3 regions of the Tardiphaga sp. 768_D3_N2_1 genome follow, and region 2 is predicted to be linked to each of the others. Evidence: predicted binding sites of a transcription regulator. Region 2 holds the regulator's gene; each other region holds the start of a gene.
The links. Region 2 encodes LexA, which represses DNA repair genes until DNA is damaged. Its sites were predicted from a motif close to TGTTCNNNNTGTGTTCNG; they were not measured.
Positions count from the first base shown of each region.

Region 1 (5,574 bases), 100 kb from region 2:
CGATTGATTGTCATCGGAACATAGGAAGAACGAGAACGGATTTCCAGTGCTCCGCAGCAACGATCAACGGTTTGTTGGCGGAGGGGTTGCGAGGCAAGGCTGCAAATGACAAAGGCCGGGTGGGGCCGACCTTGTCGGTATCGCCATATATTCCTGCCGGACAACAAGAAGCCCGGCACGAGGCCGGGCTGAGTTGTTCTGGAGTCGACAGAGAGGATCGACAAGCCTCAGTACTTCGCGATAACGGGGCCGCCCCACTTGTAGTTGATGCGCGCGGTGACCACGTCGACGTCCTGGCTGATGCGGGTATTGTCGGTGACAACACCGGCAGCGTTGGTGAAGTCGAGCGTGCGGTTGCCCATGAACAGGTGGTCGTATTCGACGGCGAAGGTCCAGTTCGGTGTGAAACCATATTCCAAGCCGACGCCAACCGTGCCGCCCCAGCGCGTCTCCTTGCTGGAATTGATCACTGCGCCGGTCCCGGTGAAGTAATGCTCATACTTGTCGCTGGTGACAGCGGCGCCGCCCTTCACATAAAGCAGCGTGTTGTTCCAGGCATAGCCAATCTGGCCGGTGAACAGGCCGAAGGCCTCGATCTTCGACCGGTCGCCGATTCTGGTGCCGGTGCCAATCAGTGTGCTCGTCGTCGAACCGTGGAAATCTGCCCAGTTGCCCTGCGCTTCGAGGCCGAACACCCATGCGGCGCTCTGCCAGCGATAGCCGATCTGTCCGCCTGCCGTGCCGCCACTGGCGTCGTGACAGCCTTCTGGCGAGAACACCGGAGCGGCGAGCGTGCCGATATTGCTGTCCCAGCACTTGCGGCTCGTTCCCCAGCCACCGTTGCCGCCGATATAGAAGCCGGTCCAGTCATAGACCGCCGCAATGATCGGAGGAGCCTTCGTATAGGGCCGTGCTGCCAGATCGGCTGCGGAAGCTGACGAGGCTGCGCCGAGAACGGCAAGGGCGACGGATGCGAGCAGAAGCTTCTTCATTGCAAGACTCCCCCTTTGAATGTCTCAACTTTAACGCGGCTCAGGCGAGGTGGCTGTAGCTCGCTTGCAACAGGGGAAAACTAACGCGCTGGTTGCGCGAAAAGCCACGTACTGCAGTCAGGGGTAGTATTTAACCGTGGGAAATCAACAGGTTTGCCACCGAGGATCCGGGCGTCCAGCCAAACAGAAAGGCCGGCATTTTCGCCGGCCTTTCCATTGTCACGAGCCTGAAATCTGGCGCGAAGCTCAGTACCTCGCGACGACCGGGCCGCCCCAGTTGAAGTGATAGTTGATGCCGCCCTTGACGGTGTGGGTCGTCATGCCGAGATTGACGCCGGTCGCTGGAGCGAAGGCGCGCAGATAGTTTTCGTTGCCGTAGTCGGCATACATGTATTCGCCCTTGAGCGACCAGCTTGGCGCGAACATGTATTCAACGCCAGCACCGACGGTCCAGCCGGAGTGCACCTTGCTCTCGGAGAAGCCCAGTCCGCCGACATTCAGCGAGATGCGGTTGTCAGCCCAGGCATAGCCACCCTTGGCATAGAACAGCGCAGCACCTGCGGTGACGCCGACGCGGCCAGTCACACTGCCGAAGGAGCGGATTTTGTCTTCGAAGGTGTAGGGGATAAGGGCGACGAGACCGGTTTCGCGATACTTGATATCCGAACCGGCGGCGTCAACTTCCAGACCCCAAACCCATATGCTGCCGGGTGTCTGCCAGTTGTAACCGATGGTGCCGCCGCCGAAGCCGCCATTGATATCGCCGGACTGCGTTGTGAAGCCGTCAACGCGTATGCGATCAGACCAGCCATAGCCACCCATCACACCGGCATAGAAGCCGGACCAGTTGTAACCAACCGGCACTGGCGGAGGTGGCGCCTTGTAGGGGCGTGCGGCCAGATCGGCGGCGGAAGCTGACGTTGCAGCGGCGAGACCGGCGAGGGCGACGGATGCGAGCAGAAGCTTCTTCATTGCAAGACTCCCCTTTGGATACTGCAACCGTAGCGTGATTCAGGGGAAATAGATGTGTCTCACTTGCAACACATAAGAAACTAACGCATGGGTTGAGTGGGTGTTTATCTACCGGGCCTGTTGTTCGAGCCGTATCGGATGAGGGGGCGGTCGTTTTCCAGGGGCTTGTCTTTCTGCAAAACGAAAAAGGCCGGCGTTTCCGCCGGCCTTTCCGTAGTCACAAGCCTGAAATCAGGCGTGAAGCTCAGTACTTCGCGACGACCGGGCCACCCCAGTTGAAGCGGTAGTTCAGGCCAGCCTTGACGGTGTGCTCGTCGTTGCGGGACGACAGGCCGATGATGCCAGCCGGCGACGGAGCAGCGAAGGTGGTCTTGCCGAAGTCATAGTACTGGTACTCGACCTTGCCCGACCAGTTCTGGGTGAACAGGTATTCGAGGCCGGCGCCGACGGTGTAACCGTCATGCTTGGTGCCAGCTGCGAAGGCAACCGGAACTGCGCCAACGGTCGTAACCAGCGATTCGTTGAAGTCGGAGTAGGCGTAGCCGCCCTTCACGTAGAGCAGTGCCGGCCCCCAAGTGTAACCGATGCGACCGGTGACCGAGGCGAGGCCCTTCTGGTTCAGGTTGTAAGTGACGCCAGCCGGAACGAAAGCGACGTTGGTGTTGTTCGAACCAACCCAGCTGTACTGACCTTCGATGCCGAACACCCAGTTCGGAGCGAACTGGTAGTCATAGCCGATCTGCACACCGCCGAGGAAACGGCCATCCGAATTGTCGGAGGTGCCGCCGAAGCCGTTCGAACCGTTGAACGCGCCGCCGACGTGACCGCCGATGTAGAAACCGGTCCAGTTGTAGATCGGGGCGGGAACGTAGGCCGGAGCCTTGGTGTAGGGACGAGCGGCCAGGTCAGCAGCCATTGCAGGAACCGAAGCGCCCAGAGCGATCAGGGCAACGGTGCCCAACAGAAACTTCTTCATGTGAATTCTCCCCAAAATTGCTTCGCGTTGGCGAAGCCTCGTGTCCCGGCGCAAGCGCCAAATGCAATTCAGTGATCGAAATATACGCAAGTCTGCCAAAAAGTCCGTCACCCAAATAGCACACTCGTCTTGGATGTTTGGTCGTTTCTAAGTTAATGAAAGGTATATGAATTTTGGCGGGGCGCGGGTTCCCTTCGGGTTCCACTATTGCCTTCACTCAGGCACGGCAGTGACGACTCGGCACGCTGTCGTCGCTCAACAATTCGCCAAGGGGTGTTCTTGAGAACAAAAATGGAACATGCTATATAGAGCGACGATCAAATACGATACCGTGGATAACCCGGTTGCGGGGGCCTGCGCGGAGCGCGGACCGTATAGGGTCCCATCATCAGCGGCTTTGCGCGCGGGCCGGGGCCTGTACCGGCGCCCAATCAGCAAATTCAGATTCGAGAGTAGGAGAGTGGCATGGCGGGTAGCGTCAACAAGGTGATTTTGGTCGGCAATCTCGGCAAGGATCCCGAGGTTCGCCGGATGCAGAACGGCAACCCGGTCGTCAACCTGACCGTTGCGACGTCGGATACGTGGCGCGACAAGGGCACCGGCGAGCGCAAGGAAAAGACCGAGTGGCATCGCGTGGTGATCTTCAGCGAAGGTCTTGCCAAGGTCGCCGAGCAGTATCTGAAGAAGGGCGCCAAGGTTTATATCGAAGGCGCGCTGCAGACCCGCAAATGGACCGATCCGCAGGGTGTCGAGAAATACTCCACCGAGATCGTGCTGCAGGGCTTCAATTCGACACTGACCATGCTCGACGGCAAGGGCGGCGGCGCGGGTGGCGGCGGCTATGGCGGCGACGACATGGGTGACAGCTTCGGCGGTGGCCAGTCGAGCGCTCCGCCGCAGCGCCGCGTGGCCGCACCGGCAGGTGGCGGTGGTGGCCGCGGCAGCGACATGGATGACGACATCCCGTTCTGACTGTTGGTTGGAGCTGTGTGTAAACTAAAAAACGCTTTCGTCGCTTCTTCAATGACTTAGTGTTTTTCAGCTTCCGGATTGCCGACGAGACTCGAATCAGATTCTGTGGGGCCCGCTTGTGTAAACAAGCGGGGGCTTTCGTTTGATAAATCAACGCATTGCCAGCCGATTTCGCGTAAAGCCCGTTGTAATGGAGGGCGGCGAGAGGTTTGGGCTTCTCTTGGACAGGGAGAGCGGGCTGCCGGACCCTTGGGCTACTCGCTACAGCGCCGTATTCCTCAGGAGCAAAGCCGGATCGATCAACACGATGTTGGTTGAAGGTGCTTCGCTCGATCGCGGCGACCGAAGAGTGGGCCGCATTGCGCGGGGGCAGCCTGATCGAGCGGCTGGAGACCGGCGATCTACTGACGCAGGAGGAAACCGTCGATCTCGTGAACTCGCTTCATCTTGCACGCTCACCTGCCGTGGGAGGGCATGAGGCGTCGGTGACGCGAGAGGTGGTGGCTCCGAATAGCTGAGCACAACATTCGCATGATGGCCGCGCTCGTTGAGCCGCTTGCACAGCGCGTGGGCGAAGGTGGTCTTTCCTGCGGCTGCCGGGCCAAAGAACTCGATGATCATGCTCCCGAACCTCAAGAGGTTGTTGGTGCCTGCACGATTCGCCGAGGGTCCTGCACCTGAGGAAACAGGCGTTCCCGCTTTCGCGCCGCGACAATAAAACTCTCCGCCAATAATCCCGGCACCTTGAGCCTCCGGCACGCCTTTTCGAATGGCTCGATCAGCGCCTCGCAGAGATGTGGAAACAACCGGCCCGGTCGCGGGAGATAGCCGTAATACGTGCTCTCCACGACCTCAAATCCCTCATCCGACAGCAGGCTTGAAAATTGATACAAAGTCAGGGTGTGTCGAGGTCTGCTCGGATATGCCCAGTTCAGGACACGACTGAACGACCCGATGGGTGACGTTGCATTGAGCTGGATATTGCACACCAATACGCCGTCGTTGCGAAGATGCCGATAGATCGCCCGCAATGCGTCGCGCCTAAGCGTATCTTCTGCATTCAAGAAGAACCGAAATGCGGTGGCAACGTCAAATGTCTGTTCGAGAGGAACCTTGGTGACGTCGACGCATAGCAGCGTCACGTTGTCTGGCACCGAAGCTGCCGAAAGCATCGCTTCTGACACATCGACCCCGACAACCGAGCCGAACAACCGAGCGGCGACCTTCGCAATGCGTCCGGTTCCGCAGGCGAAGTCGAGGCTTGTTCGCTGTGGCCCTCCGAGCCGGCGCAGAATGCTTTCGAGCAAGGGCTGTTCGACGTCCCGCCACAATGCCGCGCAATGGCCCACCTCGAAGGTGCTGACGTAGTCGGCAACGACATCAACCGACTGGTGGCTCGCGCGATAGCTGAACGTGTCTCCGTTGAGCATAAGGATATGTCCCTCGAGTCCGCCGACGCTAACCTCGATGTCGGGACGACGTCTTCATGCATTCGCACGATGCCGGAACGGAGCGATGATCGCTCGGGAAGGCCAACGAGGCCTGGCCGTTCGGGATGGGGGGCGGTCAAGGCCATATCGGATCGGTCTTAGCCCGGGTAAAACTGGAACCTGTTCTGTCAGGGCCGAACGCATTCGGCGCTTGTCCCGCACCTGAGATGTC
Region 1 covers NZ_CP197245.1:2,096,906-2,102,479, forward strand. The annotation lists gene AB8A27_RS09625 (outer membrane protein) at 228-992, opposite strand; gene AB8A27_RS09630 (outer membrane protein) at 1,239-1,964, opposite strand; gene AB8A27_RS09635 (outer membrane protein) at 2,209-2,940, opposite strand; gene AB8A27_RS09640 (single-stranded DNA-binding protein) at 3,406-3,912, shown strand; gene AB8A27_RS09645 (hypothetical protein) at 4,227-4,430, shown strand; gene AB8A27_RS09650 (class I SAM-dependent methyltransferase) at 4,545-5,342, opposite strand.
Region 1: AB8A27_RS09640 (single-stranded DNA-binding protein) is a predicted target of LexA. The motif match lies at 3,222-3,239, and genes of this name have one in related genera.

Region 2 (5,574 bases):
CCATGACCGATCCGAACAAGCTGACGGTCCTGACCCCCGGCTTCGATCGCACCACCGGTGCCTATGCCGACCACGGCATCCCAGCCCCTGTGGTCGCGCAATTCCTGCGCGAAAACCGCATCGTGCCGGAGAAGAACGATCTCAACTCGCTGCTCTTCCTGCTGACGCCGGGCGTGGAAGCCAGCAAGGCCGGCACGCTCATATCGGGCCTTGTCGCCTTCAAGAAATTTCATGACGACAACGCGCTGCTGGAAGACGTCATCCCGGAATTCGCCAGGCGCCGGCCTGTGCGTTATGCGGGCGTACGCCTGCGGGATCTGTGCGGCGACATGCACCGGTTCTTCCGCGAGGCCAATGTGAGCGACCTCCAGACCAGGCAGTTCTCCGCCGACCATCTGCCGGAGATCGCCATGTCACCCCACGATGCCGCGCGCTGTCTGGTGCGCAACGACGTCGATTACGTTTCGATCGATGAGCTTTTCGGGCGCGTCGCGACGACGCCGTTCGTGGTCTATCCGCCCGGCATCGCCACGATCGTGCCGGGCGAGCGCCTCACCGAACGGGCCAAGCCCATGATCGATTATCTGAAGATGTTCGAGACCTGCTTCAACACATTCCCGGGCTTCGACGTCGAAATCCAGGGCATCTACCGCAAGGTCGACGCCAATGGCCGGATCCGGCTTTACACTTACGTGGTCTCCGAATAGGGAGCTCGTAAGGAGCCTGATTTGCAAACGGAACTCGAACAGCCGGTCGTCATACGACCCTCGCGCGACACCGACGTCGATGCCATGCTGGCGATCTATCGCCGGCACATCCGGCAAGGCGTCGAGGAAGGCGTCAGCGACGCCGACACGCCGCAGCCCGACGATCTCAGAGACCGGCGCAAGAACCTGCGCAGCAAACGGTTCCCGCATCTCGTCGCCACGCAGGGCGGCGAGGTGGTCGGCTACGCCTATGTGGTGCTGTTCCGCAAGCGACCGGCCTATCGCTACACGGTCAAGCACTCGATCTATATCCACCACGGACATGTCGGCCGGGGCATCGGCCGCCTGTTGATGCGCGAATTGATCGACGTCTGCGCGGCCGCCGGCTTCCGGCAGATCATCGGCTATATCGATGCCGACAACACAGCCTCGCTCGGCCTTCACGACAGCTTCGGCTTTGCTCGCGTGGGCCTGCTGCCCGGCGTCGCCTATCGCTCCGGCCGCTGGGCCGATACGATCATGGTGCAGCGCTCGCTGGCAGCGGGGTCGACCACGCCGCCACCGCCGGTACCGTTTTCGGAGCGGATTCTCTAGACCACAGTCTCTCCGCCGTCATTGCGAGGAGCGTAGCGACGACACGTGCCCGTCGCTCACTTCCTGATCGGTACGCCCTTCGTCGTGAAGCGCTGCATCTTGCCGCCGGATCTCACCGGGCGCCGCGTGCCGCCGCCCTTGCCGGTGCCGACAGGTTGATGCGCCGGAACAAGCTGTTCGGGATGTGAGCCGATCAGATCGGCACGCCCCATCTGCTTCAATGCCTCGCGCAATATCGGCCAGTTATCGGGATCGTGGTAGCGCAGAAACGCCTTGTGCAGCCGGCGCTGCCGCAGGCCCTTGATGGCCTCGACCTTTTCGCTCGCGCCGCGCCTGATGCCGCGCAGCGGATTGACGCCGGTGTGATACATCGCCGTCGCGGTCGCCATCGGTGACGGCAGGAAGGTCTGTACCTGATCGGCGCGGTAGCGGTTCTTCTTCAGCCACAGCGCGAGGTTCATCATGTCCTCGTCGGTCGTGCCCGGATGTGCGGCGATGAAATACGGGATCAGATAGTATTTCTTGCCGGCCTTCTGCGCGGCCGCCTCGAACATCTTCTTGAAGCGGTTGAATGTGCCGATGCCGGGCTTCATCATCTTGTCGAGCGGGCCGCGCTCGGTATGCTCGGGCGCGATCTTCAAATAGCCGCCGACATGATGCGTGACGAGCTCCTCGATATATTTCGGGCTCTGCACCGCGAGATCGTAGCGCACGCCCGACGCCACCATCACCTTCTTGATGCCCTTGGTCTCGCGCACCTTGCGGTACAGGCGGATCAGGTCGTCATGCGAGGTATTGAGATTCGGGCAGATGTCCGGAAACACGCAGGACGGCAACCGGCACGCCTTCTCGATATTCGGATCCTTGCAGGCCATCCGATACATGTTTGCGGTCGGGCCGCCGATGTCCGAAATGACGCCGGTGAAGCCCGGCGTCTTGTCGCGGATACGCTCGATCTCCTGCAGGATCGATTTTTCCGAGCGGTTCTGGATGATGCGGCCTTCATGCTCGGTGATCGAGCAGAAAGTGCAGCCGCCGAAACAGCCGCGCATGATCGTCACCGAGAACTTGATCATGTCCCAGGCAGGAATCTTCTGATCGCCATAGGATGGATGCGGCGCGCGGGCATAAGGCAGATCGTAGACCGCATCCATCTCCTCGGATGTGAGCGGGATCGGCGGCGGGTTGAGCCATAGATCGCGGTCGCCGTGACGCTGGACCAGCGCACGCGCATTACCCGGATTGGCTTCCCGGTGCAGCACGCGGGAGGCGCGCGCATAGGCTTCCTTGTCCTGCTCGACCTGTTCGCAGGACGGCAAACGCACCACCGTGTCGCCGTTTCGGCGCGTGGCGCCTTCATCGGCAGAATCGAGATCGTCCGCGGGCAGCTCGGTGTAATTCTCGGGCACACGACGAAACAGCGCGACGCCGCGGATATCATCGAGATCGCGCGGCGCTTCGCCATCGGCTAGCCGGTGCGCGACCTCGACGACGGCACGCTCGGCATTGCCATAGAGCAGCAGATCGGCCTTCGCGTCAGCAAGGATCGAGCGGCGGACTTTCTCTGACCAGTAATCATAATGCGCGATGCGGCGCAGCGACGCCTCGATACCGCCGAGCACGATCGGCACATCCTTGAACGCCTCGCGGCAGCGCTGCGCATAAACCACGGTGCAACGATCCGGCCGCTTGCCGCCCTCGCCGCCCGGCGTATAGGCGTCGTCGCTACGGATCCTGCGATCCGCCGTGTAGCGGTTCACCATCGAATCCATGTTGCCGCCGGTGACGCCGAAGAACACGCGCGGCTTGCCGAGCGTCTTGAACGGTTCCGCCGAATGCCAGTCCGGCTGCGAGATGATGCCGACGCGAAACCCCTGCGCTTCAAGCAGCCGGCCAATGATCGCCATGCCGAACGAGGGATGATCGACATAGGCATCGCCGGTGACCAGCACGATGTCGCAGGCGTCCCAGCCGAGCGCCGTCATCTCGGCGCGGCTCATGGGTAGGAATGGCGCCGCCTTGCGCGACTGCGCCATGGACGGAACCCGGGACATCAATGGCTTTTCGGCGACAGCGACAGCAGCGTTGTTCATGGCGTCACGCATAAGACTCCGGGCTTTCGAATTCAACGCCTGACACTGCTCATAGAGCAATGAACGCTCTCGCGGCGTTGCCGATGCCGGGTCGTCGATGACTTCGTCATGCCGCGGTCTCTCGCGTCAAACACCAAAGCTTTAGGGCGAAATTAGTCATTGCAGAACACATATGGAACAGATAGTGTTCGTTCATGATTTGTTTCGAGATTCTGCGGCTTAGTGTTTATGAGTGCCCGAACTCGTGAACTGCCCTCCGCCGCGCGCCTGCAAAAGGCGTCGGTCAAGAGGTCCCGAAACACACGCGGCGGCCGACACCGTCAACTGAGGATGGCTTCAGATGCTCACCCGCAAACAATACGAACTTCTGCGTTTCATCGACCAGCGCCTGAAGGAAGCCGGCGTACCGCCCTCCTTCGACGAGATGAAGGATGCACTCGACTTGCGCTCCAAGTCCGGCATTCATCGTCTGATCACGGCGCTTGAAGAGCGCGGTTTCATTCGCCGGCTGCCCAATCGCGCCCGTGCCATTGAAGTCATCAAGCTGCCCGAGCTCGGCGCCCCGGTCACCGGTGGCACCGGCCGCCGCGGCTTCACGCCCAGCGTCATCGAAGGCACGCTCGGCAAGGTGCGTCCGGCTGCCAGCATCGGCAGCAGCGACGATGATAACGGTCGCACCGTCGCCATCCCCGTGATGGGCCGGATCGCGGCAGGTACGCCGATCGAGGCGCTGCAGACCCGTAGCCACACCATCAGCATGCCCGCGGACATGCTCGGCTCCGGCGAACATTACGCGCTCGAAGTGCGCGGCGATTCCATGCAGGACGCCGGCATTCTCGACGGCGATACCGTGCTGATCCAGCGCAACGAAAGCGCCGACACCGGCGACATCGTGGTGGCCCTGATCGACGACGAGGAAGCCACGCTGAAGCGCTTCCGCCGCCGCGGTGCATCCATCGCGCTGGAGCCCGCCAACGACGCTTACGAAGTACGCATCCTGCCCCCCAACCGGGTGCGCATTCAGGGCAAGCTGATCGGCCTGTATCGCCGCTACTGAGATTTGCGCATCGGCGGACTACTGATCTTCGGGTTGAAGATCGGTTTCCGCCGGCGTCGCATCCACCGGCCGGTTTTGCGGCAGGCGACCGGTCTGTAGCGTGTCGGCCTGAGGCTCATCGGGAATGGCGCGCGACCACGGACGGTCCAGGCCAGGCGGTCGCACGGCATCGATCGCAAAGCCGTTCGCGGTTCGCTGCAGGCTCACCGCACCGTTTCGTTGCAGGCGATCCTGATCAATCACCAGCGCACGACAATCCTTTGGCGGTTGTCTCGTCGTGACGATCAGCACCGCCTTCTCGCAATCATCCGTGAACGCGTCAGGCTGTAAAGCCAGCGCCACCAGCGCGCCATCGGCAAGCGGCGTGATGCATCCGTCGCTGTCGCAGGACACGCTATGGCTGAGAGAGACATCGGTCGGCAGGCGTGCATCGGCATCGCCGGCAAGCCACTCCTTCACGAGAAACGTATCCTTGGCGCTGCGCATTACATGCAGGTGCCCGTCCCTGCCCCGTACCGCAACGCTGTGACCATCCCCCGAGATCAGCACATCCGGTTGTTTCACCAGGAGTGCCCAGACGATCGAGAGCGCGAGCACGCCAACGCCTGCAAGGCGCAAGGGTGTACGCAGCAGTCCGAGCACAATGATGCCGACACTGGCTGTGATCAGCGGTCCGGTACCGAAGGCCGGCATCCGGCCGATAGCGCCGGGCAAGGCTGCCACCCATTGGGTAACCACGATCATCCACTGGATGCCGACATCCATCAGCCGCCAGAACACGCCGTCAAAACCGAACGGCATCGCTACGAGACCGAGAATGCCCGCCGGCATGACAAGCGCCGAAACCACCGGCATCGCGAGGAGATTGGCAACGACGCCATAAGGCGTGACGCGATGGAAATGAAACGCGGCATAGGGCGTGGTGGCAAGGCCCGCGACCAGCGAGGCCAGCACGAGCATCGCAATCTCGCGTCCGCCCCACAGCGCCATGCGCGCAGTCGCGGAATGATCGGGCGAGGCAAACAGCGCGGGCATGCCGATCTGCACCAATGCAACGAGCCCCAGCGTCGCCGCGAATGACATTTGGAAACTCGGATGCACCAGCGCCTCCGGGGCCACGATC
Region 2 covers NZ_CP197245.1:1,994,556-2,000,129, reverse strand. The annotation lists gene AB8A27_RS09150 (Orn/Lys/Arg decarboxylase N-terminal domain-containing protein) at 1-707, shown strand, start outside; gene AB8A27_RS09145 (N-acetyltransferase family protein) at 729-1,301, shown strand; gene AB8A27_RS09140 (YgiQ family radical SAM protein) at 1,358-3,394, opposite strand; gene lexA (transcriptional repressor LexA) at 3,735-4,451, shown strand; gene AB8A27_RS09130 (ComEC/Rec2 family competence protein) at 4,470-5,574, opposite strand, start outside.

Region 3 (5,574 bases), 4.1 Mb from region 2:
AAGATCACCGTGCCGATGGCGCTGGTGAAATTCTCGACTGAGATGGCCAGTGCCAGCGCCCATTGATTGACGCCGATGATGGCGAGCCACGAGAACGCGAGATTGGACAGCGCCTGCAAGATCGCACCGATCCAGAGGCTTGCCGCCAGCGAATAGCGCCGCGCCACGAAGCCGCCGGCAAAGCCACCGATCAGCGTTGCGGCGAGGCCAACGCCTTTGACGATGGCGGCATAGTCATTGCGGGTGAAGCCGAGGTCGATCACGAACGGCGCCGTCATGGTGCCGGAAAACGCGTCGGTGAATTTGAACAGCACGACGAAGGCCAGCGCAGCCCAGGCATCCTTTCGCGCGAGGAATTCAGAGAACGCGCCGATTGCGGCCTGCAGCACGCGCGCGAAGGCGCTTTCGTCGCGCGTGGCGGCTTCGGCCTGCGCTGATTGCTCGGGCTCGGTGGCCGCAAGCGCTGTGACCGTACCGATCAGCACCATCGCGGCCATCGCTACATAGCCCCACATCCATGCGGTGGAGCGCGCGATGCCCGTGCTCTCGAAGGCACTGACCAGAAACAGCACGCCGGCGGTCGAGATCAGCATGCCGATGCGATAGGCCGCGACATAAGACGCCATGCCGGCAGCCTGTTCGCTCTCCGGCAGGCTCTCCACACGAAACGCGTCGACGACAATGTCCTGCGTCGACGACATTGCGGCGACCAGCAATGCGCCAAGTGCGACGAACAGCGGTGAGCGCGCCGGATCGGTCAGCGCCAACAGCAGGATCGCACCGATCAGCAGTAGTTGTGAAAATACCAGCCAGCCGCGGCGGCGACCGAACTGCCGTGTAAAGAACGGCACGTGCAGCGCATCGACTAAAGGTGCCCAAAGGAACTTCAGTGTGTAGGGTGTGCCGACGAGGGCGAACAGTCCGATGGTGCCGAGATCGACGCCGGATTCGCGCATCCACACCAGCAGCGTCGAGCCGGACAGTGCCAGTGGCAGGCCCGACGACAGGCCAAGCAGCAGCACGATCAGCACCCGCGGCTGCGTGTATACCGCCATGCTCTCACGCCAGGAGGCACGGGGCTGCAAAGCGGGGGCGGTAGTCTCGGGTGCGCTCGTCATGAGGGAGAGTTAGCAGATTCGGAGCTCATCCGCAGACACCACGGTTGCCAACGCCGGCTTGATCAGGCGATCCAGTATCCGGTGGCCTGCGTGTGTGGCTGCGCAGGATCACATGACGACAGTCTGAGTTCTACTCTCCCGCCTGCAGCTTCTTCGGCAGCGGCGCGAACATGTCCACGGCTGCCGGCTTGCTTGCGGCCGGCGTGACATCCGCCGCATCGCTCTTGCTGAAATCCAGTTCCTCGATGCGGCCGGCGCGTTTCTCGATCTTGTCGGCGGAGATCAGGATCTGGCGGACGTCCTCATTGGCCTGACCGAAATGCGTCTGTAGCTTCATCACGCGATCGCGCAGACGGGTGAGGTCGTCGCCCAGATTCAGGACCTCGGTGCGGATCTGGTCGGCAGCGTCGCGCATGCGCGCGTCCTTCAGGATCTGCTGCATCACCTGGATCGCCAGCATCAGGAGCGATGGCGATACCAGCACGACGCGGGCGCGGTAGGCCTTCTGGATGATATCGTCGAAACCGTCGTGGATTTCCGCATAGACGGATTCCGACGGGACGAACATCAGCGCCGTATCCTGCGTCTCGCCGGCCACCAGATATTTCTCGGCGATGTCGCTGACATGCTTCATCACGTCGGTGCGCAAGCGCTGCGCCGCATATTTCTTTTCCTCGTCGCTGCGCGCGTCGTGCAATGCGGTGACGGCTTCCAGCGGGAATTTCGCGTCGATGCAGAGTGGTCGTTGATCCGGCAGGAAGATCACGCAATCCGGCCGCTTGCCCGATGACAGCGTGTGCTGGAACGCAAAGGCGCCGTTCGGCATGCCGTCCTTGACGATGCTTTCCATCCGCGCCTGACCGAAGGCGCCGCGGGACTGCTTGTTGGCGAGCACGTCACGCAGCGTCGTCACCTGCGAGGTGAGGTCGGTGAGGTTCTTGTGCGCGTTGTCGATGATACCGAGACGCTCGTGCAGCACACGCAATGAGTCCATCGTGTTGCGCGTGGTCTGTTCCATGGATTGGCCGACGCGATGGGTTACGGAGTCCAGCCGCTCGGACACCGCGCGTGCCATGTCGGCCTGACGGCCGGCCAGCGCTTGGCCCATGGCATCGACGCGGCCGGTGGCCTCGTTCTGCGCCTTCAGCACCTCGCTGAGACGCTCTTCCAATTCATCTGCGCGGATCGCCTGGGCCATGGCCATGGCGGCGCCGCGGCTGCCGGAGCGGGCAATGACAATGGCGATGACCAACAACAAGGTCAGCGCCAGCAACCCGAAGCCCAGCAACGCCATACCTGCGGTGACCGGCATGTCGCCGACCATGAAAAGAATCTCGTTCATCCGATCCTTGTAGCCGATTCGGGTAGTGATGCGAACGAAGGGGGAACATTTATGGTTGATGGATGATGAATTTTCCTAGTTAATGCATGCCTAAGAAACGTGGTTAAGCAGACCTTAACCGGCATGGTTACCCTCGTCTTAATCTTCATGCTTAGCGAGGAGTTAACGCCCTTCAAAGCCCAGCTTTTCCAGCGGATTGACCCGGGCCGGCGCGCAGATTAAATCGCCCGCCATGGCCATTCGTGAAATCATAATCATGCCCGACAAGCAGTTGCGGCTGATCTCCAAACCTGTCGAGAAGGTGACGTCAGAGGTGCGCAAGCTCGCCGACGACATGTTCGAGACGATGTATGACGCTCCCGGGATCGGGCTGGCGGCGATCCAGATCGCGGTTCCGCTGCGGCTGATCACCATGGATATCGCCAAGAAGGACGATGAGGAGGAGGGCAAGAAGCCGCGCGTCTTCATCAATCCGGAGATCATCTCGGCCTCGGAGGAACTCTCGGTTTACGAGGAAGGCTGCCTGTCGATTCCGGAATATTACGAGGAAGTGGAACGGCCGGCGACAGTGCGGATCCGTTACATGGACCTCGACGGCAAGACCATCGAGGAAGAGGCCTCTGGCCTGTTCGCGACCTGCATTCAGCATGAGATCGACCATCTCAATGGTGTGCTGTTTGTCGACTATCTCTCCAAGCTGAAGCGCGACCGCGTGCTGAAGAAGTTCACCAAGCTCGCCAAGCGCGCGGAGTAGGTTTCTCCGCCGACGCTGCAACAGATCGGCTTCGACCTATGTCGCTTCGTTTGATTTTCATGGGCACGCCGGATTTCGCGGTGCCGACGCTGCTCGAACTCGTGGCTCATGGCCATGAGGTCGTGGCGGTCTATACCCGCGAGGCGAAACCCGCCGGCCGTGGCATGAAGCTGCAGCCGACGCCGGTGGCGCGCGAGGCGGAACGGCTGGGCATTCCTGTGCTGACGCCGAAGACGCTGCGTACCGAAGAAGCCGAGACGCAGTTTCGTGCTTTCGATGCCGACGCCGCGGTGGTCGTCGCCTATGGCATGATCCTGCCGCAGAACATCCTCGATGCGGTGCCGCTCGGCTGCTTCAACCTGCATGGCTCGCTGCTGCCGCGTTGGCGCGGCGCCGCGCCGATCCAGCGCGCCATCATGTCGGGCGATGCCGAGAGCGGCGTGATGGTGATGAAGATGGATGTCGGCCTCGACACCGGCGATGTCGCCATGGCGGATCGCATCGCAATAACAGACACGATGACAGCTAAAGATTTGCACGATGCCTTGGCGCCGCTAGGTGCTCGTTTGATAGGTATCGCGATGGGAGGTCTTGAACGCGGTGGGTTGCGGCTTCGGCCACAAAGCGAGGATGGCGTCACCTACGCAGACAAGATTGCCAAAGCCGAAGCAAAAATCGACTGGAGCAGGCCCGCACGCGCTGTACTGCGGCATATCCATGGCTTGTCTCCGTTTCCAGGTGCATGGTGCGAGGCTTATATCCAAGGAGAGGTCGTGCGCCTCAAAATCTTGCGCTGCGAACTAGCGCAAGGATCAGGTACTCCGGGTGAATTACTCGACGACAGGCTAACGATTGCCTGCGGCCACGGTGCTATCCGCGTCATCGAGATGCAGCGCGCTGGCAAGTTGCCAATGAAGAGTGATGAATTTCTGCTGGGCATTGCCTTGAAGCCACCTATGCGGGTGGGCTGATGCCGCGCTACAAGATGATCATCGAATATGACGGCGCGCCATTCTCTGGATGGCAGGTGCAGGAGAATGCGACCCTGACCGTGCAAGGCGCGCTGGAACGTGCCGCGGAAGCGATTTGCGGCGAGCCGATCCGCGTTCATGGCGCCGGCCGCACCGATGCCGGCGTCCATGCGCTCGGCCAGGTCGCTCATTGCGACGTGCCGAAAGTGCTGGTGCCCGGTCGCTTTCGCGATGGCATGAATGCCCATCTGCGGCCGCATCCGGTCGGCGTGCTGTCGGCGGATATTGTGCCGGATGATTTCGAGGCGCGGTTCTCGGCCATCAAACGCCACTACGTCTATCGCATTACCAATCGCCGTGCGAACCTCACCGTCGATGCCGGCCGAGTCTGGCGCGTGCCGCGTCCGCTCGATGTCGCTGCCATGAGCGAGGCGGCGAAGCGGTTGCTCGGCCGCCACGACTTCACGACCTTTCGCGATACCGAATGCCAGGCCAAGTCGCCGATCCGTACGCTCGATCAGCTTGATGTAGTGCAGAACGGCGAGGCGATCACGATCACAACATCAGCGCGGTCTTTCCTGCACAGCCAGGTCCGCTCGATGGTCGGTTCGCTTGTGTGGGTCGGCAATGGCCGCTGGACGCCGGACGACCTGGCTGCGGCGCTTGCCGCTAGGGATCGCAGCGCCTGTGGCATCGTGGCGCCGCCAGATGGGCTGTATCTGGTAAAGGTCGACTACTAGACCTTCACGCCCTTCATCACGTCCCAGAACAGATCCTGTCCATTCGCGACATTCGCCGTCCAGTGTTCATGCGCAAAATCATTGGCGTCGTCGGTGATGAACTTGAAGGCGCGCCAGCGGATGCCGTGGCGCAGGCAGACCTGCGCGATGGCAAACAGTTCCATATCGACGATGTCGACCTTGTTGTCGACCAGCCAAGGATCGGTGGAGGTGACGAAACTGTCACCACTGCCGCAGATGACGCCGCGCTGACCCGAGACCAGACGGTCGAGGTCGGGCGCAAAGGGCGTGCGGCCGCGCGGCGCCAACGGCTCAGCATTCATGTCGCGCTGGATCACATCGCTGACCTCGACGAGGCCGTTGAGTTTGGTGTTCAGCTTGCCGGCGGTGCCGTAGTTCACGACGAGCTTTGGCTGCATGGCCTGCACTGCCTGAAGCGTGGCGATCGTGGTGTTGATCTTGCCGACGCCGGTGAAAATCACCTCGATCTCGGCAGGCGCGCGCGATTTGTCGAGCTCGCTTTCGAGCGCGGTGAGGACGAGAATCTTGCCGTTCATGCGAAATACCGATCCAGGACGCCGCGATAGATCTTTGTGAGTTTCTCCAGATCGTCGACTTTCGTGTGTTCGTCGATCTGATGCATGGTCTG
Region 3 covers NZ_CP197245.1:6,044,788-6,050,361, forward strand. The annotation lists gene AB8A27_RS28390 (AmpG family muropeptide MFS transporter) at 1-1,118, opposite strand, end outside; gene AB8A27_RS28395 (DNA recombination protein RmuC) at 1,249-2,460, opposite strand; gene def (peptide deformylase) at 2,693-3,214, shown strand; gene fmt (methionyl-tRNA formyltransferase) at 3,253-4,185, shown strand; gene truA (tRNA pseudouridine(38-40) synthase TruA) at 4,185-4,925, shown strand; gene AB8A27_RS28415 (phosphorylase family protein) at 4,922-5,482, opposite strand; gene dapE (succinyl-diaminopimelate desuccinylase) at 5,479-5,574, opposite strand, start outside.
Region 3: AB8A27_RS28395 (DNA recombination protein RmuC) is a predicted target of LexA. The motif match lies at 2,491-2,508, and genes of this name have one in related genera.